4 regions of the Ensifer sp. Root142 genome follow, and region 3 is predicted to be linked to each of the others. Evidence: predicted binding sites of a transcription regulator. Region 3 holds the regulator's gene; each other region holds the start of a gene.

Region 1 (7,794 bases), on a different contig from region 3:
TCGAACTCCGGCATCGTCTTCGTGGCGCTGAAGCCGTTCGAGGAGCGCACGACGCCCGAGCTTTCGGGCGGGGCGATCGCCATGCAGCTGAACCAGGAATTCGGCGCGATCCAGGATGCCTTCATCGCCATGTTCCCGCCGCCGCCCGTCCAGGGGCTGGGCACCACCGGCGGCTTCAAGCTGCAGATCGAGGACAAGAACGGCCTCGGCTACCAGGCACTCGACGAGGCGACCAAGGCCTTCATTGCCAAGGCCTACCAGACGCCGGAGCTGGCTGGCATCTACTCGAGCTTCCAGATCAACGTGCCGCAGCTCTACGCCGACCTCGACCGCGTCAAGGCGCGCCAGCTCGGCGTCGAAGTGACCGATGTGTTCGAGACGCTGCAGATCTATCTGGGCTCGCTCTACGTCAACGACTTCAACGCCTTCGGCCGCACCTACAGCGTGCGCGTCCAGGCCGATGCAAACTACCGCAGCCACGCCGACGACATCGGCAAGCTGAAGGTGCGTTCGCAATCGGGCGAGATGATCCCGCTGTCGGCACTGTTGAAGGTCGAGCAGACGGTCGGCGCCGAGCGGGCGATCCGCTACAACGGCTTCCTGTCGGCCGACATCAACGGCGGCCCGGCGCCGGGCTTCTCCTCGGGCCAGGCTCAGGCCGCGATCGAGAAGATCGCCGCGGAAACGCTGCCGCCCGGTATCGCATTCGAGTGGACGGATTTGACCTATCAGCAGATTCTTGCCGGCAATTCGGGCATGCTCGTCTTCCCGCTGGCGCTGCTCTTGGTCTATCTCGTGCTGGCCGCCCAGTATGAAAGCCTGACCCTGCCGATCGCGATTATCCTGATCGTGCCGATGGGCATCATGGCCGCCCTTGCCGGCGTCTGGCTGACCGGAGGCGACAACAACGTCTTCACGCAGATCGGCCTGATCGTGCTTGTCGGGCTTTCCGCCAAGAACGCGATCCTGATCGTCGAGTTCGCCCGCGAACTGGAACTATCAGGCAGCACCGCCGTCCAGGCGGCGATCGAAGCGAGCCGGCTGCGCCTGCGGCCGATCCTGATGACCTCGATGGCCTTCATCATGGGTGTCGTGCCCCTGGTGATCTCCACCGGCGCCGGCGCCGAAATGCGCTCGGCCATGGGGGTCGCGGTCTTTTCCGGCATGATCGGCGTCACCGCCTTCGGCATCTTCATGACGCCGGTGTTCTACGTGCTGATCCGCAAGCTCTCGGGCGAGCGGCCTCTGAAGCACGCCGGAGCGCATATCGAAGCACCTCATCTCGCGCCCGGAGAATGAGGTAATCTTGCCGCATATGCGCTTTGAGCGGGCCGGATCTGATCCGGCCCGCTTACGTTGAAGACAGACGGATAGCCTCAGCCGTCGGCTGCACACCCATCCTGCGTGACAGCCGCGCAACGATCGGATAAACCAGCACCCTCAATCCCATTGGCCCCAGCGCCACGCAGACGGCATATCGCTACATGACCTCGACCGATCCGATCGCCAATCTCGCCACCCTCATCCGTTGCCCCTCCGTTACCCCTGCCGAAGGCGGCGCGCACTCAGCGCTTGAAGCCATGCTCAAGCCGCTCGGCTTTGCCGTCGACCGGGTCACGGCCAAAGACGCGGGTACGCCCGATATCGAGAACCTCTATGCCCGGCTCGGCAGCGACGGCCCGCATCTGATGTTTGCCGGCCATACCGACGTGGTGCCGGTCGGCGACGACGGCGCGTGGACCCACGGTCCGTTTTCCGCCGATATCGCCGGCGGCGAAATGTATGGCCGCGGCGCGGTCGACATGAAGGGCGGCATTGCCTGCTTCGTCGCAGCCGTCGCCCGCCACATCGAAAAGCATGGGGTCCCCAAGGGCTCGGTTTCGTTCCTCATCACCGGCGACGAGGAAGGCCCTGCGATCAACGGCACGACGAAACTTCTCGGCTGGGCTGCCGCCAAGGGCGAGCGTTGGGACGCCTGCCTTGTCGGCGAACCGACCAATCCAGACCGTCTCGGCGACATGATCAAGATCGGCCGCCGTGGCTCGCTTTCCGGCCGGATCACCGTCAACGGCGTCCAGGGCCACGCGGCCTATCCGCACCTGGCGGACAATCCGGTGCGCGGCATCCTGCAACTGACCCAGGCACTGATGGACCCGCCCTTCGACAACGGCACGGAAAACTTCCAGCCGTCGAACCTGGAAGTGACGACCATCGACGTCGGCAATGGCGCCGTCAACGTCATCCCTGCGAAGGCGGCTGCTGCCTTCAATATCCGCTTCAACGACACCTGGACCGCCGAGAGCCTGATGGCGGAGATCATCGCCCGCCTCGACCGCGCGGCAACGGACGGCGCTCTGCGGGCAGGCCGCGACCCGGTCCGTTACGAGATCACCTGGAACGAACGGCCGAGCCACGTTTTCCTGACGCGCAACAATGCGCTGATCGATTCGCTGTCAGGCGCTATCGAAGCGGTCACCGGCCAGCAGCCGAAACTTTCGACCACCGGCGGCACCTCGGATGCGCGGTTCATCAAGGACTATTGCCCCGTCGTCGAATTCGGGCTTGTCGGCCAGACCATGCATATGGTGGACGAGCGTGTCGCCGTCGCCGATCTCGAAACGCTGACGGAAATCTACGAAACCTTCATCTTCAGCTGGTTCGGCCATGCCGCTGCTTGAGGAGGTTCTTTCCTATATCAAGGGCCTCTGGCTGCTGATCCAGGGCAATGGCGAAGGCTTCCGCTGGCTCGATTTCAGCGAGAGCGGATTGTGGCGTTCGTTTACAGCGATGCTCTGGTGCCTGCCGGCCATTGCCGTCACCTGGGCATCCTGGCGGCTTTATTATCTCTCTGCAATGCCAACAGGAACCACTGTCGGCTTCGGCTTCGTCTTCAAGCTTCTGGTTGTCGATCTCGCCAGCTGGCTGCTGCCGCTGGTGCTGGTCTTCGTCCTGGCGCGCCCACTCGGCTTTGCCGCCGCCGTGGTGCCGATCGTCGTCACCACCAACTGGCTTTCCGTGCCGCTGTCCTATGCGATGGCGGTGCCGGCGGCGATCCGCCTCGTCATTCCCGGCAGCGAAGGGCTGACGAGCCTGATCTGGCTGGTGCTGCTCTTCGTCAGCATCGGCATACTCTTCCGGCTGCTGCGCATCATTACCGGAAACCAGACCTTGCTGGCCACGGCGCTGACGGCGCTTTTCCTGCTGCCGTCGATGATGATGGGCGAATTGCTGCAGCAGTTCTTCGGCCTTATCCCGACCTGACAGACGTCACGCGCCATCTGCGCGCGACGTTACCTTCCTCAGTAATCGACCTGCATGAAATAAAGCCCGTCGGGCGGCGCCACCGGACCGCAGGCCTTGCGGTCGCGCGCTTCGAGTGCCGCCTGCAGCTCGTCCGGCGTCCATTTGCCTTCGCCAACCAGCTTCAGCGAGCCGGCGAAGGAACGGATCTGATTGTGCAGGAAGCTCTGCGCCGTGGCGCGAATTTCGATCAGATTGCCGGTGCGAGAGACATCCAGCCGGTCGAGCGTGCGCATCGGGCTTGTCGCCTGGCAATGGACGGAGCGGAAGGTGGTGAAGTCGTGGTGGCCGACGAGCCGTTGCGCGCCTTCATGCATCGCCTCGTGATCGAGCGGCTTCGTCACCCACCAGGCACGCTTCGCCTCCAGCGCCAGCCGCGACGGACGGCAGATGATGCGGTAGAGATAATGCCGGCGCAGCGCCGAAAACCGTGCGTCGAAGGCGTCTGTGACTTCCTGGGCGTCGAGGATCGAGACGCCCTCGCCGGCCATGCCCAGATGCGCGTTCAGCGCATTGCGCAGCGTGTGAGGTTTCCACTCGCGCGTCAGGTCCGCATGCGCCACCTGCCCGACGGCATGAACGCCGGAATCGGTCCGCCCGGCACCGCGGATCGAGACGGTTTCGCCGGTCAAGGACAGGATCGCTTTTTCGATCGCGCCCTGGACGGAAGCGCCGTTGTCCTGGCGCTGCCAGCCGACATAGTTGGAGCCGTCATATTCGACGATCAGTCGAAAGCGCGGCATCAGCCGACCCTCGTGCCGGCGGCGATGGGCGTACCGCGCAGGAAATCGGCAACACTGAGAGCCTTGCCGCCTGCCCGCTGCAGCCGCGTCGGCCGCACGGCACCGTCGCTGCAGGCAATGGTGAGAGTGTCGTCGAGCACCGTTCCGGCGGTTCCTGCCGCCGTCACGCGCTCGGAGTTCAAAACCTTGATGCGCTCCGGCTTGCCGGCGATCTCGAGCTCAAACCAGGCGCCGGGAAAAGGCGACAGGCCGCGAATATGGTCGTGCACTTCGCGCGCGGTCCTCGCAAAATCGATGCGAGTCTCGGCCTTGCTGATCTTGGCGGCGTAGACGACGCCCTCGCCCGCCTGCTCGGTCAGTGGCAGGTCATCGGCCTCAAGCTTGCCGATCGCTTCCTTCATCAGGTTAGCGCCGACCTGCATCAGCCGGTCATGCAGCTCGCCCGCCGTCATCGTCTCGCCGATCTGCACCGCCTTGGTGAGCGCGACCGGGCCTGTGTCCAACCCCTTGTCCATCTTCATCACCATCATGCCGGTCTCATGGTCGCCGGCCATGATGGCACGCTGGATGGGAGCCGCACCACGCCAGCGCGGCAAGAGCGAGGCATGGCCATTATAGCAGCCGAGCCGCGTTCCGGTCAGGATCGCTTCCGGCAACAGCAGGCCATAGGCGACGACAACGGCAACGTCAGCATTGAAATCACGGAAGGTCTGGCGATCGGCTTCGTCCTTGAAGTTGACGGGCGTGAGCACGGGAACGCCGAGCAGCTCGGCCGCCTGGTGCACCGGCGACTTCTGCAGGTCGAGCCCGCGCCGTCCGCCGGGCCGCGGCGGCTGGGTATAGACGGCAACGATCTCGTGACCTGCCCCTGCGAGTGCGGCAAGCGTCGGTACGGAAAATTCCGGCGTTCCCATGAAGATGATGCGAAGCGACAAGGCGGATACTCCGACCGTTTGAAATCAGGCCCCTTCAAACGGGTTTACGCGCCTCAAATCAAGCCCCTCAACGACAAAGCGCCCTGCGGGCGCTTTCCTCGGGATCAGATCGCCTTGGCGCCGCGGGTCTTTGCAGCCTTGGTGAACCTGCGGATCACCATGTCCCGCTTGAGCTTGGAGATGTGGTCAATGAACAGCACGCCGTTCAAGTGATCGATCTCATGCTGCAGGCAGGTCGCCAGCAGGCCGTCGGCCTTGACGATCTGTTCCTTGCCGTCACGGTCGAGGTGCTTGACGGTGACCTCCGCCGGACGCTCCACCTCGGCATAATAATCCGGAATGGAGAGGCAGCCTTCTTCATAGACCGAGAACGCGTCGGACGAAGCGACGATTTCGGGATTGATGAAAACGTGCGGGGTCTTCTCGTCGCCTTCCTTGGAGACGTCGAGAACCAGCATGCGTTTCGCCACGCCGATCTGGATGGCGGCGAGCCCGATACCCGGGGCGTCATACATCGTCTCGAGCATATCGTCGGCCAGGCGACGGATGTCGGCATCGATGGTTTCGATCGGGGTCGAGACCTGACGCAGAACAGGATCGGGAAGGATGATAAGCGGCTTGATCGTCATATCGCTCCCATAACCGATCTTTCCATCCGGGTGCAAGAAAATTGGCGCGCACGCTACGGGCATCGCGGCAATGTCGTCTCCCGTTAACCGCGCCGGGTAAATGTTCTCGTTTTGATCTGGTCTTCAAAAAAGAATCTGTTAGGCTTGCCGCATGGAACCTGCGCCAATTTCGTTTGACCAGCCTGTTTTTCTCATCGGCACCGTGCCGGTCACTGTCGCCCATCTCTGCATGGTTCTGGCCGTGCTGGCGATTGGCTTCGTGCTGATGACCGTTTCGCGGCGGCGGCGGGCGGGCGACGACGAGCGTCACGAGCAGATGGCCATGCTGCTGGCAGCGCAGACGGAAATGCAGGGCCGCATCGCGGCAATGGCCGACGTGTTCGGCAGCCGCCAGGCGGAACTGAACCAGACGCTGAGCCAGCGGATCGATGGCATGACGCACCGGATCGGCGCCTCGATCAGCGAGCAGACCAAGGCGACGCACGAAAACCTGCGGCGATTGCAGGAGCGCCTGGCAGTGATCGACACCGCCCAGAACAACATCCAGTCGCTGGCCAAGGACATGGCCGGGCTGCAGGCCATCCTTTCGAACAAGCAGACACGCGGCGCCTTCGGCCAGTCGCGTATGGAAACGATCGTCGCCGACGGCCTGCCGATGGGCGCCTTTGCCTTCCAGACGACGCTTTCCAACGGCGCCCGGCCGGACTGCACCATCCGCATGCCGAACGACCAACCGCCGCTGGTGATTGACGCGAAGTTTCCGCTGGAGGCCTGGAACGGCATGCGGGACGCTGCAACGCCTGAGCGCCGGCAACAGATGGTGCAACTGTTCCGCCGCGACATGGAGGTGCATGTCCGCGATATCGCCAGCAAGTACCTGATCCCCGGCGAGACGCAGGAGACGGCTTTCCTCTTCGTTCCCTCGGAATCGATCTTCGCTGAAATCCACGAGCATTTCGAAGCGATCGTCCAGAAGGCGCATCGCCAGCGGATCGTCATCGTCTCGCCGTCGCTGCTGCTCCTGTCGATCCAGGTGATCCAGTCGATCCTCCGTGACGCCCGCATGCGCGAGCAGGCGCATCTCATCCAGGGGGAAGTGGGGCGGCTGATGGAGGACTTGACGCGCCTCGACGAACGGGTCCGCAAGCTGCAGGGTCACTTCGCCATGAGCCAGAAGGATGTCGAAGAGATCCTCATCTCCTCGGGCAAGCTTTCCCGCCGCGGCGCCAAGATCGAAGCGCTGGAACTTGAGGCGGAAGGTGCGGCACGACCGGAAGAACCGCGCCATGCCGTCGACAATCGCGTCGGGCAATTGCGCCTCAGGGTGGTTGACGAGGACTGACGGTCTCGGGCACTCTCCGGCCAAAATCAGCAATTCGACGGGACATCTTCACATGATCACTGTTTTTGGGTCCATCAATATGGACCTGATCGCCACGACCGCGCGTCTGCCGAAGCCGGGCGAAACCGTTGCCGGCTCGGGCTTTTCGACTGCCGCCGGTGGCAAGGGCGCCAATCAGGCGCTGGCCGCACGGCGTGCCGGCGCCATCGTTCACATGGCCGGCGCCGTCGGCTCGGACAGCTTTGCCGACGGCGCGCTCGAATTGCTGCGGGAGGCCGGCGCCGACCTGTCCTTGACCAAAACCGTCGAGGAGCCGACGGGCACGGCCCATATCCTCGTCGGCGGTGAAGGCGAGAATGTCATTGTCGTCGTTGCCAGCGCCAACGCAACGGTCAACGAAGCCGATGCAGTTGCCGCCGTTGGTGGCCTGAACGCCGGCGACACCCTGATGCTGCAGCTGGAGATACCGGCAGCGTCGGTGGAAAAGGCGCTCTCGGAAGCCCGGCGCAAGGGCATTCGCTCCGTCATCAATATCGCGCCCCTGACCCCGGAAGCGGCCCGCCTCGGCCGGCTGGCCGATATCGTCATCGCCAACGAGACGGAGTTCGAACTTTTGGCCGGCAAGACCGGGATCGAAGGTCACGAACGCGAAGAGGCAATGAGAAAGCTGCACGCCGAAACCGGCCACACAGTCATCGTCACGCTGGGCGCGGAAGGCGTCATCGCCGTGCACGAAGGCGAGGTCCATCGCGCCCGCGGCCTAAAGATCGACCCGGTCGATACCGTCGGTGCCGGCGATACGTTCTGCGGTTACCTGGCTGCAAGCCTCGACGAGAAGCTCGCAT
Region 2 (7,794 bases), on a different contig from region 3:
GGCGGGTTGTCGCTCTTTACGGTCTACGGGACACGATCGGGGTTCACCGAATCACAGGCGGCGCTGCTGCTGACCGTGATGGGCATCGGCAATTTCATCTTCCAGATTCCGCTCGGCATGCTGTCAGACCAGATCAAGGATAAGCGCACATTGCTGACGGCCATGACCGTTATCGGCCTCATTGGCGCCCTCTGTCTGCCGATGCTGGTGGAAAGCTGGTTCCTGATGGCGATCATTCTGTTGTTCTGGGGGGGCTGCGTCTCTGGTCTCTACACGGTCGGCCTCAGCCATCTCGGCTCGCGCCTGCAGGGCTCCGACCTTGCCGCGGCCAATGCGGCGTTCGTTTTCTCCTATGCGGTCGGCACGGTGGCCGGGCCGCAGGTGATCGGCGCATCGATGGATGTGGCTGGCAACAACGGTTTTGCCTGGGCGATTGCCGGGTTTTTCGGCCTTTACGTCGCGCTTTCGGTTGTAAGGATCGTTTTGAATCCAAAACGGTCTTGACTTTTCGGCCGCGATTTGTAGTTTCGCGCCAACCTTGCCCGTGGCCCGCAACCGGTTGTCCACGGCTTTCAATTTCATAAAGGCAGGACGACCATGGCAAAAGCCACCACCATCAAGATCAAGTTGCTGTCGACAGCCGACACGGGTTTCTTCTACGTCACGACCAAGAACAGCCGTACGATGACGGACAAGATGACCAAGACCAAGTATGATCCGGTCGCCAGAAAGCACGTCGAGTTCAAGGAAACCAAGATCAAGTAAGATCTGACGTTTCGTGGGATCAAGGGGCGCCAACCGCAAGGTTTGGCGCCCCTTTCCGTTGGTGCGCCAAGAAGCGGCCGCCGACTGTTCGGAGGCCGTCCCGCCTGCGTGTGCGCACAGGCAAGAATCAAAAAGCGCTGTCCCTTCCGGAACAGCGCTTTGAATGGGGGTCGGCTGGCTACTGACCGCGGCACGAGGATTCCGCAGGTGTCAAAAGCCAACCGACCGACCCCACGACCCAGGAGATGCGGCGGACCTGAGCATCATGGGGTAACCGAAGCTGATGGAAGCTATGCCCCCGCATTTATCAGCATCACCTGAAAATAGAAAAAAATCAATGAATTCTTAATGCGCGAAGCGGTGTCGCTCGGCGCATGGTTAATTCCGTATCACATCGGCACATGTAAATGCTTGCGCGCCGCCGCTACCAAACCCCTCGGTAGCATCGTTGCGGCGGAGAATACAACTTTAAAGGCATATCGCAAGAGGGATCCGGAATTTCATCAAGCCACCAGCAGGTGGTGACAGGCTCGGTTCTTTCCGTCAGGCTGCAGCCGCCACCACTCTGTTGCGACCCTCGTTCTTCGCCTGGTAGAGCGCCATATCTGCGCGCTTCAGCAAAGCTTCTGTCGTGTCGCCTTCCAGTTTCAGGCCGGCAATGCCCATGGACGCGGTGATGACCAGCGCGCCGTCCGCATGCGGTATCGAGAATGGCTGACTCTCGATGATATGCCGCAACCGCTCGGCAACGGCGGCCGCCATCTCCGGCGGTGTGTCGGGCATGACCACGACGAACTCTTCGCCGCCAAAGCGGCAGGCCAGATCGGCGCCGCGGACGGTGGAGCGGATGCGGTTGGCAAATTCGCGCAACACCTCATCACCAACATCGTGACCATAGGTGTCGTTGACCTGCTTGAACCGATCGATGTCGGTCATGCAGATCGACAACGGGCGACCGCGTGCTCCCGCACGATCGAGCAGCAGCTTCAGATGATTGTCGAGATAGCGGCGGTTGTGCAGCCCTGTCAGGCCATCGGTGACCGCCAGCTCGATCGTCTGCTGCACGCTCTTTCTCAGCATGTCGTTGCAATGCTTGCGCCTGATCTGGGTCAACGAGCGGGCAACAAGCTCATTGGGATCAACCGGCCGGATGATGTAGTCGGTAATACCGAGATCGAGCGCACGCACGATCATCTCGTCATTGCCCTGCTCCGTGATCAGCAGGATCGGAATGAAACGTGTGCGCTCCAGCGATCGCAACTGCGAGCACAATCGCAAGGGATCGTAATCGTCGAAGTTGGCGTTGACGATGACGAGGTCGAAATTGTTCTCGGCCGCCTCGAACAGCGCCGCCTGCGGGTCGGAGATAACAGAGACATCGGCAATCGGCTTGAGCGTGCGCTGCAGCCGCTCCTGAGAGGAGCCGCGGCCATCGACCAGGAGGATATTGCCCGGCTCGTCCGGACGGTCCTGACGGGCCAGTTCCTGCAGGCCGATAGTCTGCGCCGTCTGGGCCCGCAGCCGCAATTCGTCGCTGACGTTCTTCAGGCGGACGAGGCTCTTCACCCGCGACATCAACTGAAGATCGTTGACCGGCTTCGTCAAGAAATCGTCGGCGCCGGCCTTTAACCCGCGAACCCGATCGGACGGCTGGTCGAGTGCCGTCACCATGACGACGGGAATATGTGCTGTGCGTGCATTGGCCTTCAGACGTTCGCAGACCTCGAAGCCGTCGATGCCGGGCATCATGATGTCGAGAAGCACCAGGTCGACCGGTGTCGTCTCGCAGAGCGTCAGCGCCGTATGGCCATCACCCGCCGTCAGCACATCGAAATACTCAGCGAGCAGACGCGCTTCGAGAAGCTTAACGTTGGCAGGCACGTCATCGACAACAAGAATGCGCGCAGTCATATCAATTTTCCCGCCAGTTAGGCATCGCCAAGGTAGGTCTTGATCGTCTCAATAAACTTTGGCACAGAAATCGGTTTTGAAACATAGGCTTCGCATCCGCCCTGACGGATACGTTCCTCGTCGCCCTTCATGGCGAAGGCAGTCACGGCGATCACCGGGATGACGTGCAACTCATCGTCTTCCTTCAACCACTTCGTGACTTCGAGCCCGGAGACCTCCGGCAGCTGAATGTCCATCAAAATCAGATCGGGGCGATACTTCCGCGCCAGCTCGAGCGCCTCCATACCGTTGCGCGTCTGGATCGTCGCGTAGCCGGAAGCCTCAATCAGGTCTCGGAAGAGCTTCATGTTCAGCTCGTTATCCTCAACAATCATTACCTGTTTGGGCATGTCGATCCCTTGCTGTCCGTCGTCTTCTTGCAAGTCTTCTCAAGACATCTAAGTTGCAGAACCAACGACTCGACCCATTTCCTCAAGTTCACCGATAAACCTATTTGGTTGAAAAATAGGTAATTCCGGGCGTAAAAACAGTAGGAGGCCAAGACATTGAAGAGCGCCGACGAAATCGCCATCGACATTCTCTCCTGGCTTGCCGGCGAGCCGGACCTGCTGTCCCGATTTCTGGCGCTGACCGGCACGGACCCGTCCTCCCTGCGCAACGCGATCGGCGAGCCGGGCTGCATGGGTGGGCTCATCGCCTTTCTTATGGACCACGAACCAACGTTGATCGCTTTCTGCGATGCAACAGGGACAGCCCCGCAGGATGTCGTGCGTGCGCATGAGAAGCTTTCCGGCGCCGCCGATCTGCAGGACAGCTGAGCTTGAGCAACACCGTCTTCGAAGATGAAATCCGCCTTAGCAACCGCCCGCTTGTTATCAGCGACATCGATGAAGTCGTGCTCGAATTCCTGGATCCATTCCGGTCCTTTCTCGAAAGCCGCGACCACGTCCTCTTGCCGCGCTCCTTCCGGCTGACCGGCAACATCATCCATCGCGCAACGGAGCGGGCAGCGAGCGAGGCTGACGTCAAGGACATGCTCGATGCCTTCTACGCCACGCAGGATCGCTGGCAGACGCCGACTGCCGGCGTTGTCGAGACTCTCCGTGAATTGTCCAAGCAGGCTGACATCGTCTTCCTGACGGCCATGCCACCGCGCCATGCGGCCGCGCGTCGTGCTCTGCTCGACCGGCTCGATCTTCCCTATCCACTGCTCGCATCTGAGGAACCCAAAGGGCCGATCGTTCAGCGCCTGCATGCCGGACGGGCGCTTCCCGTTGTTTTCATCGACGATATCGCGCGCAACCTGCAATCGGTGCAGGAGCACGCGCCATCCTGCCTGCTGATCAATCTGATGGCGAACGCCGAGTTTCGGGCGCTCGCGCCTCAACCGGCGGACTGCGTTCACATTGCTAGCGACTGGGTCGACGCTGCGAATGCCATTCGCGCGCATTTCCAGCGATAGCGGCACCCGGACCAGCAGATCGAGACCTGCAAGACGACGCGCAAAATCCGACCAGCGGCTTGGCGTCGGCAACCTGACATGCAAGGCAATTTCCAACGCGGCCTCCCTTGAGACTCGTTAGCGTAGAGCGTAAAGTCCCAATGTTCAACATTTGTTCCAGATATGCTCGACAGTGGTTCTCAAACTCCAGGCTTCTGCCGTGACTGCCTCAGGGAACAGACCGCGACGGCGCGACGCTGCCTTGCCTGCGGCAGCCCCCGTCTGTTGCGTCATGCCGAGCTCTACGACCTGACTCTAGCCCATATCGACTGTGATGCGTTTTACGCCTCCGTCGAGAAGCGGGACAATCCGGAGCTTGCCGACAAGCCAGTGATTATCGGCGGCGGCAAGCGCGGCGTCGTCTCGACGGCTTGTTACATCGCCCGCATTCACGGCGTGCGCTCGGCAATGCCGATGTTTAAGGCGCTTGAGGCCTGCCCGCAGGCGGTCGTGATCAAGCCCGACATGGAAAAATACGTTCGCGTCGGCCGCGAGGTCCGCACGTTGATGCAGGAGCTGACACCGCTGGTGCAGCCGCTCTCCATCGATGAGGCCTTCCTGGAGCTCAGCGGCACCCAACGGCTGCACCACGATCCCCCCGCGCGCACCCTCGCCCGCTTTGCCCGCCGTGTCGAACAGGAGATCGGCATTACCGTCTCCGTCGGCCTTTCCTACTGCAAGTTCCTCGCCAAGGTTGCCTCCGATCTGCAGAAGCCTCGCGGCTTCTCGGTAATCGGCCAGGCCGAGGCGCTCGAATTCCTGAGAGAAAGGCCGGTGACCTTGATCTGGGGCGTCGGCAAGGCGTTCGCCGCCACGCTGGAGCGCGATGGCATTCGCACGATCGGTCAGCTTCAGACGATGGAGGAAGCCGACCTCATGCGCCGCTACGGCACCATGGGCCAGAGGCTCTACCGCCTGTCGCGCGGCCTCGACGAAAGAACGGTCGAGATCGACGGCGAGGCGAAAAGCGTATCGTCAGAGACGACATTCAACGACGATCTCGCCCGCTACGACGATCTCGTCACGCATCTGCGTCGGCTGAGCGAACAGGTCGCCCACCGCCTGCGTAAATCCGAACTCGCCGGCCAGACCGTCGTTTTGAAGCTGAAGACTGCCGACTTCAAGACCAGGACTCGCAACCGCCGCCTCGACAGTCCGACGCGGCTCGCAGACCGTATCTTCCGCACCGGGCTGCAGCTTCTGGAGAAGGAAGTTGACGGCACGAAGTACCGGCTGATCGGCATCGGAGTCAGCGATCTTTCCAGCCCCGATCTCGCAGATCCCCCCGATCTGGTCGATCCAGCCGCAACCCGTCGTGCCGCCGCCGAGGACGCCATCAACAAGCTGCGCGACAAGTTCGGCAAGGCCAGCGTCGAAACCGGCTACACCTTTGGCAGCGGCAAGCGCGATCACTAGTGCGTTATCGGCGGCGGCTTGACGTATCCTGCAAGGATAAAAACATGCAGCAATTCAAAGTGCTACAGCGACCTTTGCGCGTCTAATAAGACGCGCGGCGCTGTAGGTCGATCGGGACAAATTCTTTAAAGATTTCAGCGTAAGCTTGTCGGCCAGTTTACGTGTTGGGATGAGTGTATGGTATTGCGTTTCGCTCTCACGGCCAGCGTCGTCGTCTTCTTGTTTTCGCCTGCGGTCGGCTTTGCCGGCAGCAACGCACCGCTGCAGATCATCGTTTCGAAGAACCAGCAATCCCTCGTCGTCTATGACGGCGACGCGGTGATCGCAACGTCGGCAGTCTCTACCGGCAAGGCCGGCCATTCCACACCGACGGGCATCTTCTCGATCCTTGAAAAACGCCGTCACCACAAATCCAACATCTATTCGAATGCGCCGATGCCCTTCATGCAGCGACTGACCTGGTCAGGCATTGCGCTGCATGGCTCCAATCACGTGCCGGCCTATCCGGCTTCGCACGGTTGCGTGCGCCTGCCGAGCAAGTTTGCCGCCAGCCTCTTCAAGATGACGTCGCGCGGCGTGCATGTCCTGATAACCGATCGGCAGGTCAGCCCCACCGAAGTGTCGAGCGCCGTGCTCTTCCAGCGCAACCCGGCGCCCGGCGAGAACCCCGCACCGCTGTCGGATGTGCCCCTCCGCCCGGCGATCAGCCAGACCGAGACCATGCCGGTCGAAGTGGCGATGACCGAGGCATCGACCGCCAACTCAGTCATCAAAGCAGAAGACCGCGAGCCGATCCGCATGCTGATCACCCGACGCGGCGAGCGCGATATCAAGCGTGCAGTCCAGTCGGCGCTGAACCAACTCGGCTATGTCGCCGGCGTGCCGGACGGCCACATCGGCCCGGACACGACCGCCGCCATCAACGCGTTCCAGACTGCCGAGGGATCGACCGTCGATGGCAAGCTGACGCCGGAGCTGACTGAGGCGATCTTCAGGAAAGCGGGCCGCGACGTTCCCCCCAACGGGGTGATCCTTGTCCGCCAGGGTTTCAAGCCGATTTTCGAGGCAGGCGTCACGATCGACAAGCCGGAGCAGGCGCTCGGCACGCATTTCCTGCAATTTCAAGAGATTGACGAGGGAAAGAGCGAAGGCAAGTGGTACGGCGTACCGCTCGAAAACCATCTGCCGTCATCGGTGAAGAAGCGCCTCGGGATCGCCGCCGACGCCGACGCATCAGCCTTCAATGCCGTCCAGCGCACGCTCGGGCGCCTGACGGTCTCCGACGACGTCCGCGAACGGATCGGCGGCCTGCTTGCAGACGGTTCGTCGCTGTCGATTTCGGACATGGAGAGCGGGCTCGAAACCGGCGACGGGACCGATTTCATCACAATCACCCGCGCATCCCCGCGGGGCTGATGCCCTGCGCAGTCGATCCGATACTCAAAAGCTGCGCTGCAGCCGCGCCTGACGTTCCGTATCTTTATACGCCGCCGGCTCAAGCAATCATGCAGCGCGGTCAGACGAGTTCAACGTCGACCACACCCGGAGCCGAGCGAAGTGCTGCGGCAATCTCCGGCGAAATCCTGAACTTCTCGTTGAGTTCGACCTCGATCTCGCGCTGGCCGTTATCCTTGATGACGATGAAGGAAACGAGACCCTCGCCCCTCGCATTCAAATGGGCGGCGATCGACTTCAGTGGTCCTGAATCGCGCACATAAACGCGCAGCGCCTTCTGCATCTGCAGCGATTCTTCCTCGAGCGAGCGCAGGGTCTGGATGCGAAGGCCGATGCCTTCCGGCCGCTCCTCCGCCTGAACCGTCATCACCAGCGATTTGCCGGGCTCAAGCAGGTCGCGATACTGGTGCAGCATTTCCGAAAACAGCACGGCCTCGAACTGACCGGACGAATCCGAGAAAGCGATGATGCCCATCTTGTTGCCGGTTCGGGTCTTGCGCTCCTGTCTGGAGGTAACGGTGCCGGCGAGACGTCCCGCCGTTGCGCCCTTCTTCACCGCTCCGGCGAAATCGCCGAAGGTCTGGACGCGCATCTTGGCGAGCAGCGGGTTGTAGGTGTCGAGCGGATGGGCCGAGAGATAGAAGCCCAGCACCTGAAACTCGCGGTGCAGCTTTTCTGAGGCGAGCCACGGCGTGTAGGTGGGAAGCGAGATCCGTTCCGGTCCGGTCGCGGCCCCCGCACCGAAC
Region 3 (7,794 bases):
CTCGGGTCGTAGCGGCGATTCCAGAACACGGTCGTCGCGCCCGATTCCCGCGCTATCTCGGCGATCACATCCAACGGCGCACCGGTCCGCAGGATAAAGTCGGAGCCGTGTGCCCGCAGCGATGCCCGCAATGCCTGGAGCGAATGGTGCAGCCACCAACGCTGCGCGCCACCAAGCGGCCCATTGCCGCTTTCCTCCGGTTCATTGATGTAGATCGGAATCACCGGTCCACCCGTCTGCGCCGCGGTGGCAAGTGCCTGATTGTCTTGAAGGCGCAAATCTCGACGAAACCAGACCAGAATCGGCGTTGTGGGATTTGCGCTCATGACATTCCCGGGGGCGAGGAAGGAGGAAGGCGTCGCCGGCACCATAGCCGCAAAATGAAAAAGAGCCATTCGGGCGTTACCGCGAATGGCTCTTTAAAAACTGGCTCCCCGGGCCGGATTCGAACCGGCGACCTGTCGATTAACAGTCGAATGCTCTACCGCTGAGCTACCAGGGATCATCTGCGCGGCGTGTCCTGCAGAAGTGAGGCTGCTAATACAAATGCTTTTCCGATTTGCCAAGCTGTTTTTTTAAAAAAAGTGAGAAGTTTTGTTGCGAGCCTGTGGAGAAGCCCCCAATTGTGGGAAAGGCAGCCGGATAGGGAATGATGCATAAAAACAGAAAACAGACGCATTTCGGCATAGACCCGCACACACGGCAGATCGTGCTTGGCAAATGGCGCCTGAGGCTGCCGGAATCACCACTGCTGCGCATGCTGGTTGGCGGGCTGCTGATATTCGGCGGCTTTCTCGGCTTTCTGCCCGTGCTCGGATTCTGGATGGTGCCCTTGGGCTTACTCATCCTCTCGCACGATATTCCTTCAGTACGCCGCCGCCGCCGAAGGTTCGCAGTCTGGTGGGCGCGCCGACGCAACGGGACGGGGTCTTCGAAGGAACGATGATTCGTTCGCGAGGGCGATCCTCGCTTCGACAGGGCGCCACAAGCTCACGCTACACGGAAGCCGAGCCTATTCGGCTCCTTCGTCGGCGACGATGTGGCGGCGGCTCCAATCGAATGAAAGTCATGGACCGCCGCGTCCTCCCGACCGACTTGTGCGCAAACTCCCGCATTCGGGCTGTCGTTGAAAACCATTCGGCAACGGATCGGCAGCATAATGCCGCCCGGATTAAGGATGGGGCGGAATGGCTAAGACCACGACAAGCCGCGGGCGTCGCCGCGGCAGCCGGACAAAGAAAAAGGGCGGAATGCTGCCCTGGTATCTCGCCGCGGTGCTGACAGTCGGCGGCGTTGTTGCGTACGACCACCGTGGACAGTTGCGGGATCTGCCGGGCGTTTCGGATGTGTTCGCATCGGCGCCCAAGTCGACATCCACATCCAGGTCGGACGATCGGCCGAAGGCGCAGGCCCGTGTCGCCATGCCCTCGGCTACGCACAAGACGAAGCCTGTCGACGGACCGATACCCGCAGTCAATGTCGGGTTGGCCGCACCGACACCCGTCGAGCGCCCGATCGCGCAGCCCACGGCCGTCGAGCCCCAGGCGAATCAGTTCTATTTCTGCGGTACCCGCAACGACAATTGCGTCGTCGACGGCGGAACATTCCGCTACCAGGGCGAGGAGATCCGTGTCGCCGACGTCGATGCACCGCGAATCAAGCAGGCGAGTTGCGATAGCGAACGTGCCCGCGGCTTCTACGCCAAGCAGCGATTGCGCGAGTTGCTGAACGCCGGCGAGTTCAGGCTGATCGAGGCCATCGGCAGGAGCGACGACAAGAACAGCGAAAAGCTGCGCGTGGTGATGCGCGACGGCCGCTCTCTCGGCGCCGTGCTCGTATCGGAGGGCTTGGTTCGGCCCTGGAAGGGACAGCCCAAGCCCTGGTGTTAGACGGTGCTCGGCGTCATCAGAGAGAATGATGAGGGCCGGAAGCGTGTAGCCGTCTAAGTTATCCACCGAGCGCGATATCAATACCGATTATCAACCCCAGAGCCGATAGTGCCAGAAAGAACACAACAAGAGAGCTTGCTAGAAGCAGCTTGATGGGATTGGCTCGGAAATCTGCCTTAAGGTTCGGGAAAATTGGCGACATGTCCAATCGGCCGGTCACCGCGAGCTGGAATAGACGCCAGATTGCGACCGCAATGCACATTCCACAGAAAACTACCGTCAGTATGAGCTTGGGTAGATGATCAACTCTGGATTCAACGTCCAATTCCCTGAAGAATCTTGGTGCAAGGTAGCTTTACCGTGAAACGGTGTACAAGGTAGCAGCGCCCCGCGACGTCGGAAGAAGGGTTGGACGGAAGATTCGGGCCGTCTGTCGAAATGGTAAATCCATCCAATTGCCTCGTGTCGGACGCTGCCGTATAGCGCCCGCCGCCTGTCGTCGAAGGGGTTCGCGGCGATCCGTTATGGGGCCGGATCGGTAAGCCTGTGGAAGAGTTGGAGAAAGATGGAATTTCAGAAATGCCTGAGGACGTTTTTCAGAAATCCCCTCTTGCGCTCTTTCTATATTCATTCTAAACGCTCGCCACGACTTGATAATCTCAGTCGATGAGGCCTCGTGGCGGAGTGGTGACGCAGAGGACTGCAAATCCTTGTACCCCGGTTCAATTCCGGGCGAGGCCTCCAAAGCCACTCCTAAGTAGTTGAATTAGTTTCGCTATTTGGACTGCAGGATTTCATCTGCTGCCACACATTCCTCTTGGTGTGGCAATTGGTTCCCGTTATCTCCCTCTTCGACGTTCGATCCAAGCAGCAGATTGCCGATTCCATCCCCATTGCTTCTGGCAACACTCTGCCTCGTCAAGCGCGCCCGTTCGCGTTCCGCGAGTAGATCTTCGACGTCTTGGCGGCGCAACGAACGCCCCCCTCATTCAGGGTGCAGCAGTTTGAACGGCTGCGGCCGGCGTCCTGCCAGCCGCGCCTGTCGTCACTCCGCCGGGATAAACTTGAGCGTTCCTGCGAGCCTTGGGCCGGTCGATCCCTTCGTGTCCATCGGGTGGTTGATGCCGTCGTTCACCGGTAGCTCCTCGAAATCGAATGGGCTTATGCCTTCAAGGCACGCGGCGTTGACGCCGTAGAAATCCGGGTTCGCGCGCGGCTTGTGGAATGTGTAGATGCCGCACTTCGAGCAGAAGTAATGCTCTGCAGCCTTCGTGTTGAACTGATATTTGGTGAGTGCCTCGCCGCCGGAGAGAACCGTGACCCCGTCCTTGGCGGCAGAGACGGCAACCGCGCCCTTCAACTGGCAATAGGAGCAAGTGCAACGGCGGGCGGTGCGGAGGCCGCTCTTCAGTTTCACATTGAAGCGAACCGTTCCGCAGTGGCAGGCTCCGTCAAGGTTCTGAACATCGAGATTCATCCAATCATCCATCTGATTTTGAAGCGCATTTGATGAGCTTTCTTATGAGGTGGGTTGCTTGTGCTCAAGCGCATTCGGGGGCAGTCTCAATCCAGAGGACCGCACTCCCGTTGAGGCCGTTCGTTGTAGGGCCATCAGCCGATTGGGCTCAGGCGCGGGGTACGAGGCGTCTCGTCGCGCATCGGGCACATATTCAGACCAAGTGCCCGATACGTGCGCCAGCACGCTTTCGTGCTCCACGTCGGGGACGTTCCGCGGCCCGAGCCGATGCGTCGCAAGAGCGCTCGGCCAACGGATCGTGCGGAGAAAAAGCCTACGGCCGTTCGCATCCGTCCTGCATCATCCGCGCGAGGAGCGAACAGTCCGCGTCGCACCGTTGCCTTTCTTGGGTACGAACCTAGTTACCCATACCGTACCCAAGCGAGGAATTGCTGAATGAACCGTAATGGGCTCTATCTGATCATTGCCATGCTCGCCGTCGCCGTCATTGGTCTCGGCGCCTATGTCTACCGCGAGGAAACAAAACCGACCGGCGTAGAGATCAAGATTGGCCAGGACGGGGTTTCCGTTCAGGAGAATTGAGCGCCATCGGCCACACGCTCAACAGGTTTGGCAGCGGCGAATGCCGCTGGCGGTCGACGCCCCACGCGAGGTTCAAGGCGAACGCAGATCCGAAGGCGGTCGAAATACCGGCCATCGGTGGCGTAAGCGGCCGCGTGCTCGTTGCGAGCGTCAACGAAAGTGTGACGTAGATAGGGCGGGCGAGCGCGTGATTCAGCCCCTCGCACGATGAAAGCAACAAGTCACCCAGCGCCTGCGCGATTGGCTAAAGCGGTTCTCCGTCAATAGCAGCCCGATTGTCGAAAGTGAAACGCTGTGCGTGCCTGCGCAAAGGACATGCTGCCGGCACGCAGGTACGGTTTTCGGGGGGCAAGGAACATGGGCCAATGCGGCGCGTCCAACACGCGCAGCGAGGCTGCCCGCATCGCAGCCAACCACTGTTTTCAAAGCGCAATTCGACCGGGCTGCGCTTGCCCGCCAGTTTGCGAACGTCCGCAGTCGCCAACGACATGGCCTTGCGAGGACGCGCCCCGAAATGGTGATTCGGTCACTATTGTCAGTGCTGAAAATATTGTCTCTAGACAGAACTGGGAATGAATATCCCAACAGCGCGACCCGTATAGGTAGTGTCAAACAAAGCCAACAATGGAGGAAAAGACATAAAATGAAATATAAGATCGCCCTGACTGCTCTTGCCATTCTTGCCGTAACGACGGCCACCGCAAGCGCTGAGGATCTCGTCTTTCAGCTTAAGAACAAGACGAATGCCGTTTTGACGAACTTCTACACATCGCCGGTCGGTGTTGATCAGTGGGAAGACGACGTCTTCGGGCGGCAGGTGCTTAATCCGGGCGAAAGCATGGAAATTACCATCGCCGACGGACGTGATGTCTGCAAATACGACATGCGCTTTGAATTCGAAGAAGGTTCCGGTCTCGACACGACTGAAGACAAGCAGGATCTCTGCGAGTTGGGCGAGTACTCGATTCACGAGTAAAATCCGTCGAGCGTGAAAAACACTCGATCCGAAAATCTCCGTCTCGCTACCCTATGTGGCGAGACGTTGAAGTAAGAGAGCGGCTGGCCGGCATGAAGGCGGCTAGAGCGTTTCCGGTTTAAACGGAGTCACTAGGCGCTCTATCTATTTGTTTTTACGCATTTCCTGGCGGAAAACCGCTCCGCACTTTTCCTCGAATTGCGCTGGCGTGAGACGGGCTTAGTGGTAGCGGCGGATCAAGCCGACGAGCTTGCCCTGAATCTTGACCCGGTCAGGCCCGAAGATGCGCGTCTCATAGGCCGGGTTGGCGGCCTCTAGAGCAATTGAAGCGCCCTTGCGCCGGAAGCGTTTCAACGTTGCTTCCTCGTCATCGACTAGTGCCACGATGATATCGCCGGGATTGGCCGTGGTGGCATTGCGGATGATCACCGTATCGCCATCGAAAATGCCGGCCTCGATCATCGAATCACCCTTCACTTCAAGGGCGTAGTGCTCGCCGCTGCCGATCATATCGAGCGGCACGGTAATGTCGTGGGTGTTGTTCTGTATCGCCGAGATCGGCACGCCGGCGGCAATGCGGCCCATCACTGGAACCGACACGGAGCTGTTGTCGGCAACCGGCAGCGTTTTCGCCGCGGGGGCAGGGGCGGGCGGTTTGCCAAGGCTACCCTCGATGACGCTCGGCGAAAACCCGCGACGGGGCTGCGCGCTCGCAGCATAGGCTTCCGGCAGTTTGATGACTTCGAGCGCTCGGGCGCGGTTGGGAAGCCGGCGTATGAAGCCGCGTTCCTCGAGCGCTGTGATCAGCCGGTGAATACCCGACTTGGATGCCAGGTCGAGTGCATCCTTCATCTCGTCGAAGGACGGCGGTACACCGGACTCCTTCATTCGTTCATGGATGAAAAGAAGCAATTCCTGTTGCTTGCGGGTCAGCATGGCAAGTCGCTCCAGAGGCGTGAAACAAATCAAGAACAGACACTATCTGTTCCATATGTGTTCCGCAAGTGCCTAAAATTCTGTGAATGTTGGTTCAATCAAGCGCAGATTGACCAACTCGTCGCTGCACGCGCCGCGCGAGGCTGATATGCCTCCTTCCGTTTATGGAATGAGGGTTTAATGACGAAGCTGATTCAAATCTTGCTGACCATCGTTGTCGCCGCGACCGCGATCCTTGGGTTTCGCTGGTATCAATACGTGGATAACAAGCAGAGCCCGTTTGACGAAGTTGGTATCGCGTTGAATGCGGCGATGCCCGGGCCGCTCAATCAATGGGGTTGTGACCGGCTGAAGCTGACATTTGGCAACGGACACCCGCCGCACGGTTGCGCCGCGGCCGATGGGACGCAGTGGAAATAGCCTGCCATCAAGGGATCAGCAGAAATATCGATGGGCGATCTGCTAGAGGAGGCCTGAATCAGGCCGGCTGCGTCGCGGAGCAGGCGTCCTCGAATTCCTTGACGGTTTCCGCGGAGTTGTCCTCCGGCAGCACAGCGTCGGCCGCTTCGGTCGCGACCGGCGTGTCGCCTTGATAGACGAAGGACTGGATGTAGTAGGCGATCGTTCCCTTCCAAACGTTCCGGCCGTCTATCTGCTGGCAGGGCACGGCCGTTTCGAAGTCGGCTTGCAGGTCGTCGACCGTGGCAGCGCTGAGGGCGATGTTAGGCGATGCGATAATCGAGGCGATAAGCAAGGCTGCAAGCACGGTGAACGTCCACTAGATCAGAGGTGGCGGCGATGGTTTGGTTAACGATGTGAACCGTGCTTTCGTTCCGAAGTCCAGCAAGCATGCCGGGCACTGTGCCGTGTTCAACAGTTCTTTGCGAAAGGCGAGCACTGGTGCTCAAGCTGTGGCAATGAAGGCACAAAGATTGGCGTGAGGTGCGTTGGCGTTTTCGATTTTCCGGCGCCCGCCTCAAAGCGTGGCGCTGGCAGCTGATCAACAATACCCGCCGCAAATGCTTCCGATGATGTTGGACGCCGTAATGGAGTGCGAGTGGCCAGCGGCATCCGCCTGTAGCGATCTTCGCATCTCCAGCCAAATACATACGATGTTCAAACGCGCTACGAAACCGGCATCTGACCGCGGGTGCTCGACCAGTCGCGCCGGGATGTCGCGGAGACGTTGCGCACCCCAGTTCGACTGGCCACTGACGGATATCTCTCTCGTGTCGTTAGTTCGAGAGGTTAAAGCCGACCGTCTTACTTCTTGTCTTTCTTGCCCAGGGAGAAACTGCTGCCGGCCAGCTTCACCTGTGAGCCTTCCGTCACAACGGCGGCTTTGACAGTCTTGTCCTTCTTTGGCTTTCTAACCTCGCGGTTACTTCGCACTTGACCTTTTGCCATGATCGTCTCCTTGGAAGGTGTGCCGGGGAACCCTGCATGGGCGCCGAATGCCGGCAAACCAGCCTGCATTGATACCGCCGTAAGTCAATGACGGTGCCGGTGGATCACTGTTTTGCCGGCGTTGCGTCGCGCATTCGTGCCCGGTGTCCGGGCACTGCGATGATAACGTCGCTTCGGTCACTTACCGTTGCGCCCCTGGGATGCTGTCGCAGGCCCTATGACGGCAGCAACTTCGGTTATCTTGTTCGCCGGAAATCCGGCGCGTTCCGAATGTTCGCGAATGACGTCGGCGCTTGATGCCTCGTGGACGCAGTAAATCTTGTCGCCGGCGACATAACTGGTGATCCATGTATATGGTACGCCAAGATCGGCGACGACAGCATTGGATTTTGCCGATAATGCGCAAAGGTCGTCCTGGTTGAGCTTGTCGGCCCCTGGGACGTCGCGTTCAATGATGTAGGTGGGCATCGTTCAGTTCCTCGGTTGTTGGAGGACTGAATATCAAGAATATCTAATATAATTGAAGT
Region 4 (7,794 bases), on a different contig from region 3:
GCCGACCGGGATGATGATCTGCGCGTCGCCCGGACGCTGGTTTTCAGCGGCGTTGACCAGTTCGTCGTAGGAGCGGATACGCGCCTTGGACTTGGCCTGACGGGCCTTCGGGCTGGATGCGATCCATTCCTGCTCGCGGGCGATCGCCTTCTGGCGGGAAGCCTCTTCGCGGCCTTCCTGCTGCATGCGCTTGGCCTTGGCGATGAGGTAGGCCGAATAGTTGCCCTCGTAGGGAATGCTGCGGCCGCGGTCGAGTTCGAGGATCCAGCCGGTGACGTTGTCGAGGAAGTAGCGGTCGTGGGTGATCATCAGCACGGCGCCGGGATATTCGCGCAGGTGCTTTTCGAGCCAGGCGATCGTCTCGGCGTCGAGGTGGTTGGTCGGTTCGTCGAGCAGCAGCAGGTCCGGCTGCGACAGAAGCAGCTTGCAGAGCGCAATACGGCGCTTTTCACCGCCCGAAAGACTTGTGACGTCTGCATCACCCGGCGGGCAGCGCAGCGCTTCCATGGCCATTTCGACCTGGCTCTCGAGATCCCACAGGTTCTGGCTGTCGATGATGTCCTGAAGCTTTGCGCCCTCTTCCGCCGTCTCGTCGGAATAGTTCATCATCAGCTCGTTGTAGCGCTCGACGATCGCCGTCTTGGCGGCAACGCCTTCCATGGCGTTTTCGAGCACGGTCTTGGTCGGGTCGAGCTGCGGCTCCTGCGGCAGGTAGCCGATGGTCGCACCTTCGGCGATCCAGGCCTCGCCGGTATATTCCTTGTCGAGGCCGGCCATGATGCGCAGCACCGTCGACTTACCGGCACCATTCGGGCCGAGGATACCGATCTTCGCGTCCGGATAGAACGACAGATGAACGTTCTCCAGGACCTTCTTCGCGCCATAGGCCTTATTGAGCCCGGCCATATGATAGATGAACTGACGTGCCATAAAAGAATGCTCCGCATGGGAAGGAAATTTGCCCGCTATGTAGGCGAATTAGTGCAAAGGGGCAATCGCCAAAGGCGTTTGCCCCCGCCTATCCCATGCCGGAGCGCCTTGTCAGCCGCTATCCGCGGCCTGCCGCGTCAGCAATGCCCTTGGCACATTTGAACTCCGTCGGCCCCGCCGCCTGGATCAGCGGCGCGAGGCTGGATTTGCCCGAAACGTCTCCCGTCAAGCCGATCGTCAGGCCGGTGATGACGCTGCGTCCCGCGACCGTCTGGCAGCGCATGCGCACCCGGTCGCCGGCCCCTGCGCCGAAGCTCTGGTCGAAAGCCTGCTTGATCGCCTTCTCATCGAGTTCCGAGCCGATACGCGCCCGAAAGAGCGCGCCGACGGCGGACCGGTTGAGCTCGTCGAGCATATGCAGTTGCGTGGCGAAATAGTCGTCGACCGGTGCCGTCTGGCAGGTGCCGCTGCGCAACCATTGGTGACGATCGAGGCCGGATTGAACGCCCGGCATGGCGACCAGCAGCCGCGCCGCCGTATCATCGGCCATGGCGAGCTTCGGCAGATCGAGCCAGTCGCCCTTGCGGTCCTGGGTGCGCATCTCGGCCGCCACCCCGCAATAGCTCTTGCGCAAGGGCCAGAGCCCGTGCAGCGACAGGTTCGTGGCATCGAAACGTTCGGCCGTCTGGTTGGCGAATTCCTTGCGTTGCGGCCGCGTCTCGCAGAAGCCCGGCTGCCAGCTGACGGCAAGCACATATTCCGTGCGGCCCGAGGCGCCTTCCGCCGCGGCATCAACCTTCTCTTGCGCCAAGGCAAACGAGGATGGAGCAAGCAGCATTGCCAGCGCCATCGCAACAATTGTCATTGGACTTGATACCGCTTTACTCCAACATGCCATGACACTCTCCCGATAAAACAAAACGGGAACAAATATCGCTCAAAACGGGAAAATTGGAACTGTTAATTACAGGTCCGCGAAATCGCTTGTGACCTCATGCGTAACGATCAACAAGCAGCGATTGCCTTTCCCCTGTAAATCGATTTGATATCGGCAGAGTCTGACGATTGGTCCGGGAGAAGGCATGTTCGGGCAGGTGAGGACGCATCAGAGCCCGACAGGCGCTATCTTGAACTGGCGCCATTTTCCGGCAGCTGCCGACGCGCGTGGCATTCTTCTTGTCAGCCATGGCCTTGCCGAACATTCCGGCCGCTATGCCCGTTTTGCCGAGGCGATGGCCGGCCACGGCTTTCACGTCTATGCCCACGACCATCGCGGACATGGCGCGACGCGCGCGCCGGATGCGCCGCTGGCCATGTTCTCGAACAGCTCAGGTCTCGACAAGGTGTTTGCCGACATCAGGGCCATGCGCACGCTCGCCACCGCCGCCCATCCGGGCGGCCTGCCGGTCATCCTCTTCGGTCACTCGATGGGCGGGCTGATCGCGCTCAACGCCGCCGAGACCGATCCAGGTCTCTACGATGCACTCGCCGTCTGGAACTCGAATTTCCGCCCTGGTATCGCCGGGCGCGGCGGCCAGTTGATCCTGAAGATCGAAAAGGCGCTCAAGGGCTCGGATGTGCCGAGCCCGCTGTTGTCGAAGCTCACTTTTGGCGCCTGGGGTCAGGCGATCAAGGATCGCAAGACCGATTCCGACTGGCTGTCGCGCGACGAGGCGGAGGTGGCCAAATATATCGCCGATCCGCTGTGCGGCTTCGACGCGACGGTGTCGCTCTGGCTGGATCTGATGCGGCTCGCCTTTGCCGGCGCACGGGCCGACCGGCTGGCGCGCCTGCCCGCCGGCCTGCCTGTTCATCTCGTCGGCGGCAGCGCCGATCCCTCGACCGAAAACGGCGGTGCCGTCCGCTGGCTCGGCGAGCGCATGAAGGCGCGCGGAATGACGGATGTATCGGTAACGATCCATGAGGGCATGCGCCACGAGACGCTCAACGAAATCGGCCGTGAGAAGGCAACAGCGGAGTTTGCGGCCTGGTGCCAATCGGCCGTCGGCAAATCTTCTGTCGGCCATTCTGTTGCCGCCAAGGCTGTGGCCGGCAAGAGGACCTGACCCGACATCATCATGGCAGACATGTCCCTCCCCAAGACCTCCAACGCCAATGACCGCATCTCCTTCGGCCTGACGCTGATGGTCCTTTCGGTGCTGTTGTCGCCGCTGATCGACATCTTCGCCAAGCTCGCGATCTCGACAGTACCGTCGGCACAGATCACCGCCGTGCGCTTCATCCTGCAGGTCGTCTTCATCCTGCCGATCGTGCTCGTGCGCGGCAGCCTGTTCGACCTCACCTGGCGCAAGACCGGGCTGCACGCGCTGCGCGGCGGCCTGCTTGTCGTCACCATGCTGTCCTTCATCACCACGCTGAAGGTAATGGAGGTGGCCGACGCCATCGCCATCTTCTTCGTCGAGCCGATCATCCTCACCATCCTCGGCAGCATCTTCCTCAAGGAGACGATCGGCTGGCGGCGCTACACCGCCTGTGCCGTCGGTTTCCTCGGCGCGCTCCTTGTCATCCAGCCAAGCATGCAGGAGGTGGGCCTGATCGCGCTGCTGCCGATCGTCGCCGCCTTCGGCCTGGCGGTGTTCCTGCTGGTGACGCGCATGGTGGCGCAGAATGAGGACCCGTGGTCGATGCAGTTCCATGCCGGCATCTGGGGCGGTCTCTTCTGTCTCGTACTGCTCTGGCTCGGCGAAGGCAGCGGATCTGGTATCTTCGACCCGGTCTGGCCCGAGGGCAACACCTGGTTCTATCTGCTCGGCGTCGGCGTCACCGCCACTATCTCCGGCGTGCTTGGGGTCTATGCCTATCGCTCCGCCCCCGCCTCGGTGCTGGCGCCGCTGCAATATCTCGAAATCGTCTCGGCGACGATCTTCGGCTGGCTCGTCTTCGGCGACCTGCCCGACGCGCTGAAATGGCTGGGCATTTCCATCATCATCGGCTCCGGCCTCTACATCATCTGGCGGGAACGCCGGGTCGACAAGACCGCGAGCATCGCTCCGGTTTCGCCGGCGATCTGAAAACAAGTGATCTGAAAACAAAAGAATGACTATCGGGAGGAAAGCATGAAAACTGGAGGTCAGCTCGTCGTCGACGCGCTCGTCGCCAATGGCGTCAAACGCATCGCCTGCGTACCGGGGGAAAGCTATCTGGCGGTGCTGGATGCGCTCTACGACACCGACATCGATGTCGTCGTCTGCCGCCAGGAGGGGGGCGCTGCAATGATGGCCGATGCCTGGGGGCGGCTCAGCGGCGAGCCCGGCATCTGCATGGTAACGCGCGGCCCCGGCGCCACCAATGCGTCGGCCGGCCTGCATGTGGCCCGGCAGGATTCGATCCCGATGATCCTGTTCATCGGCCAGGTCCAGAGCGAGGCTCGCGAGCGCGAAGCCTTCCAGGAGATCGAATATCGCCGCGCCTTCACCGAGGTCGCGAAATGGGTCGGCGAGATCGACGATCCCGCCCGCATTCCCGAATTCGTCACCCGCGCCTTCGCGGTCGCGACCTCAGGCCGGCCGGGCCCGGTCGTGCTGACGCTTCCCGAGGACATGCTTACGCGCAGCGCCGAGGCGCCAGCGGCAAAGCCCTACCAGCCGGTCGAGGGCCATCCGGGTCCGTCCCAGATCAAGCAGCTCGGCGCGCTGCTCGAAGGCGCCAAGCGCCCGATCGCCATCCTCGGCGGCACGCGCTGGACGGCTGACAGCGTCGCCGAATTCCAGCGCTTTGCCGAGCGCTGGAGCCTGCCTGTCGGCTGCTCCTTCCGCCGCCAGATGCTGTTCGACCACCTGCACCCCAACTATGCCGGCGATGTCGGCATCGGCATCAACCCGGCGCTGGCAAAAGAGATCAAGGAAGCTGATCTGGTGCTTCTGGTCGGAGGGCGCTTCTCCGAAATGCCGTCGTCCGGCTATACGCTGATGGATGCGCCCTATCCGCGCCAGACGCTTGTCCATGTCCACCCCGATGCATCCGAACTCGGCCGCGTCTATCGGCCGGAACTGCCGATCGCCGCCAGCCCCCGCGATTTCGTCACAGCACTCGAAGGGCTCGCGCCAGCGGCCGAGCCGGTGTGGTCGGCACGCACCAGGGCGATGCATGAAGGTTACCTCAAGTGGTCGACACCGCCGGAAACCGGCCCCGGCGACGTGCGCATGGGCCCGATCATGAACTGGATCGAGGCGAACACACCGGAAGACACCATCTTCACCAACGGCGCCGGCAACTACGCCACCTGGGTGCATCGCTTCCACCGCTTCCGCAGATACGCAACACAGGCAGCCCCCGCCTCCGGCTCCATGGGTTACGGCCTGCCGGCAGCCGTTGCCGCCAAGCATCTGCACCCGGATCGCGAAGTCATCTGCTTTGCCGGCGACGGCTGTTTCCTGATGCACGGTCAGGAATTCGCAACTGCCGTGCGTTACCGCCTGCCGATCATCACTGTGGTTGTCAACAACGGCATCTACGGCACGATCCGCATGCACCAGGAGCGGGATTATCCCGGCCGCGTCAGCGCCACGGACCTGACCAATCCTGACTTTGCCGCCCTTGCCCGCGCCTATGGCGGCCACGGCGAGACGGTGGAAAAGACTGAGGAGTTTGCCGATGCATTCCTGCGCGCCCGCGCCAGCGGCAAGCCGGCGATCATCGAGATCAAGCTCGATCCGGAAGCCATCACCCCGACGCGCACGCTGAGCGAAATAAGGAAAGGCTGAGCGGAACGGGCAGGTTTTCCTTCGAGCACGCTTCAATCACGGCGCCGACGCGCCGTGGCTGGATTCCTGTGACAAGCACAGGAATGAGGGCATGGAACTGTTGCGGCCAACCGAGCCCGTTTCCGACGTGATCGCACATCTCCGCAAACGCGGCATGCGCGCTGCGACACCTCCTAGCGCTCCCTCATTCCTGTGCTTGTCACAGGAATCCAGCTGCGTCGTGTCGACGACGCAGGGAGGTGGTGTCCTCCTCTATACTGAGTTGCCGCTTCTTGCTTATTCCAGCCACTCCGTCGCAAACGCACCGGTCACATGCAGGTCGGTGGTTTCCAGGCGCCCAGGTCCGAGGTTTTCGAACTTGTGCGGCACGTTGGCCGGCGCCACGACGATCTGCCCGGCTTCTGCCTCGATCTTGCGATCGCCGACGGTAAACAGCGCGCGGCCGGTGCGGATGATGAAGGTCTCGGGATAGGGATGACGGTGCAGCTTCGGCCCGCCGCCAACCTTGTCGGTGGTATAAAACATCACCGAAACGTCGGCGCCATAGGAGCCGCCCTGGAACTCGCCCTGCCAGACATCGGGCTTTTCAGCCCACTGCTCGCGTTCGATCAAATGTATTCCCGTCATGCCATATCCTCCGCCGTTCGTGTATCCGAACCGCGGTCGAGCCGGCGCGTCAGGTGCGCATTCCCTGGGGCATGCATCCCTTGGGGGCTATGTGGACCCGAGGACACATCGTCGCAAAGGGCGCACGAAGTGCGCCCTTATGCTGCGGTAGGCCGGCTCAGCCGCGAATATGCTGTGTCTGCTGGAAGACCGCCGTCGAGCGAGCGCCGGAGCGGCAATAGCCGAGCATCGGGCGCTGGAATTCGTCAAGCGCGTCGACCATCTTTTGGACCGCATCCGCCGTCACGCCCATCGGGCCGACCGGGATGTGCATGGTCTCGATGCCCAGCTCCTGCGCGCGCGCTGCGATGGAATCGAAGGTCGGCTGGTCCGGCGCCTCGAAATCGGGGCGGTGGCAGACGATGGACTTGAAGCCAAGCGCCTTGATCTGGTCGAGGTCTTCGACCGTGATCTGGCCGGAAACCGAGTATTCATCGTTGATCGGGCGGATGTCCATGGTCGCTTAATCCCTGCAAAAAACCTTGGCCACTGATGTAGGCGCGGTGCCCGCCGGCGTCAATTCCAATCGCTCAGTCAGGAGACACCGAAGGCAAGCGCATAGGTCTGTGTCTGCCCGGGCTCGAGCAGTTGCAGCTCACCGGCAGCAGCAAGCTCCGGCCGCTTGGCGAGGCGATGCGACGCAGGCTCGATGCTGATGACATCGGCCGCACCACGCTGACAGCGCCACATCTGCAAGTAAGGCAGCGTGTCGGCGCGAAAGCGCACCGCCAAGCACTTCCCGCCCGCACCGACCAGCGGCGAAAGCGCCACTTCGGACCAGCCGCCGGCCCCGACGCTGGCCGGGATGCAGAAATGCGCGCTCTCGCCCTCGCCGAAGCGCCAGGCCCGTTCACCCTCGGCAAAAGAGGGACTGGTTATGCGGGTCGCGTCGCCGACCAGTCGGCCGGCAATATTGAGGTGGTACATCATCATCGGCGGAAAGGCGCCGGCGCCGGTGTTGGTGAGCCGGTCTTCCAGCATCACCTCATGTCGGTCCGCATCCACATGCCAGCGCCGTTCCAGGAGCGCGTGGCCGCCATCGGCAAGATTGACCTCGACGGTGGCGATGCAAAGCGTGGTGTCGGCGGACATGTGCGTGTGCTTGACCGGCGTGCCGGCAAGCGAACCGTGCAAGGGATAGCGCGTGCCTTCCCCGCGGCCGGCAATCGGTTCGGGATGGCGGATGTGGTCTGGTCCGCAGGTAAAGAGAAAACCGGCGAGTGCCCGGTCGATGCGCGGGTCGCCATCGGAGGGGATCGCGGTACCCGGCGAAAGATCGACGCCATCAACGACGAAGGCGGCAATATCGAGTGCCGACAGACGGTCGAACAGCAGATGATTCTCCTGTTCGTTATCGGGTGCATCAAATCTCGTTCGCATGCACCAGCCTCCAGTCCAACTCACGGGAATCACAGCGATCACAAAGACATGATAGCCGACAGGGGCTGTTTTTCATCGGTTGAAAGCTGCTAAG

The links. The regulator LexA, encoded in region 3, represses DNA repair genes until DNA is damaged. The targets are predictions, from matches to a motif close to TGTTCNNNNTGTGTTCNG.
Region 1: a site for LexA is predicted at 5,709-5,726, ahead of ASD52_RS13300 (DNA recombination protein RmuC). Genes of this name have one in related genera too.
Region 2: a site for LexA is predicted at 4,280-4,297, ahead of ASD52_RS32390 (DNA polymerase IV). Genes of this name have one in related genera too.
Region 4: a site for LexA is predicted at 1,842-1,859, ahead of ASD52_RS00525 (ribonuclease). Genes of this name have one in related genera too.

What each region holds. Positions count from the first base shown of each region.
Region 1 is NZ_LMFK01000012.1:158,163-165,956, reverse strand. Features, by position in the region: gene ASD52_RS13330 (multidrug efflux RND transporter permease subunit) at 1-1,299, shown strand, start outside; gene dapE (succinyl-diaminopimelate desuccinylase) at 1,485-2,678, shown strand; gene ASD52_RS13320 (hypothetical protein) at 2,665-3,261, shown strand; gene truA (tRNA pseudouridine(38-40) synthase TruA) at 3,300-4,043, opposite strand; gene fmt (methionyl-tRNA formyltransferase) at 4,043-4,978, opposite strand; gene def (peptide deformylase) at 5,083-5,607, opposite strand; gene ASD52_RS13300 (DNA recombination protein RmuC) at 5,759-6,949, shown strand; gene ASD52_RS13295 (ribokinase) at 7,002-7,794, shown strand, end outside.
Region 2 is NZ_LMFK01000047.1:45,085-52,878, forward strand. Features, by position in the region: gene ASD52_RS32360 (MFS transporter) at 1-504, shown strand, start outside; gene rpmG (50S ribosomal protein L33) at 598-765, shown strand; gene ASD52_RS32370 (PleD family two-component system response regulator) at 1,309-2,676, opposite strand; gene ASD52_RS32375 (response regulator) at 2,694-3,065, opposite strand; gene ASD52_RS32380 (DUF3572 domain-containing protein) at 3,222-3,494, shown strand; gene ASD52_RS32385 (hypothetical protein) at 3,497-4,138, shown strand; gene ASD52_RS32390 (DNA polymerase IV) at 4,301-5,593, shown strand; gene ASD52_RS32395 (L,D-transpeptidase family protein) at 5,777-7,009, shown strand; gene dnaE (DNA polymerase III subunit alpha) at 7,110-7,794, opposite strand, start outside.
Region 3 is NZ_LMFK01000023.1:12,103-19,896, reverse strand. Features, by position in the region: gene ASD52_RS21155 (deoxyribodipyrimidine photo-lyase) at 1-326, opposite strand, end outside; tRNA gene ASD52_RS21150 (tRNA-Asn) at 428-502, opposite strand; gene ASD52_RS21145 (hypothetical protein) at 653-946, shown strand; gene ASD52_RS21140 (thermonuclease family protein) at 1,188-1,889, shown strand; tRNA gene ASD52_RS21130 (tRNA-Cys) at 2,560-2,633, shown strand; gene ASD52_RS21125 (GFA family protein) at 2,935-3,366, opposite strand; gene ASD52_RS39425 (hypothetical protein) at 3,802-3,948, shown strand; gene ASD52_RS21120 (hypothetical protein) at 4,592-4,924, shown strand; gene lexA (transcriptional repressor LexA) at 5,144-5,860, opposite strand; gene ASD52_RS21110 (hypothetical protein) at 6,041-6,280, shown strand; gene ASD52_RS21105 (hypothetical protein) at 6,339-6,626, opposite strand; gene ASD52_RS39420 (hypothetical protein) at 7,124-7,267, opposite strand; gene ASD52_RS21095 (DUF4242 domain-containing protein) at 7,445-7,735, opposite strand.
Region 4 is NZ_LMFK01000001.1:111,412-119,205, reverse strand. Features, by position in the region: gene ettA (energy-dependent translational throttle protein EttA) at 1-930, opposite strand, end outside; gene ASD52_RS00525 (ribonuclease) at 1,049-1,795, opposite strand; gene ASD52_RS00520 (alpha/beta hydrolase) at 2,013-2,996, shown strand; gene ASD52_RS00515 (DMT family transporter) at 3,009-3,962, shown strand; gene ASD52_RS00510 (thiamine pyrophosphate-binding protein) at 4,008-5,654, shown strand; gene ASD52_RS00505 (cupin domain-containing protein) at 5,931-6,281, opposite strand; gene ASD52_RS00500 (TIGR01244 family sulfur transferase) at 6,439-6,777, opposite strand; gene ASD52_RS00495 (DUF4432 family protein) at 6,855-7,700, opposite strand.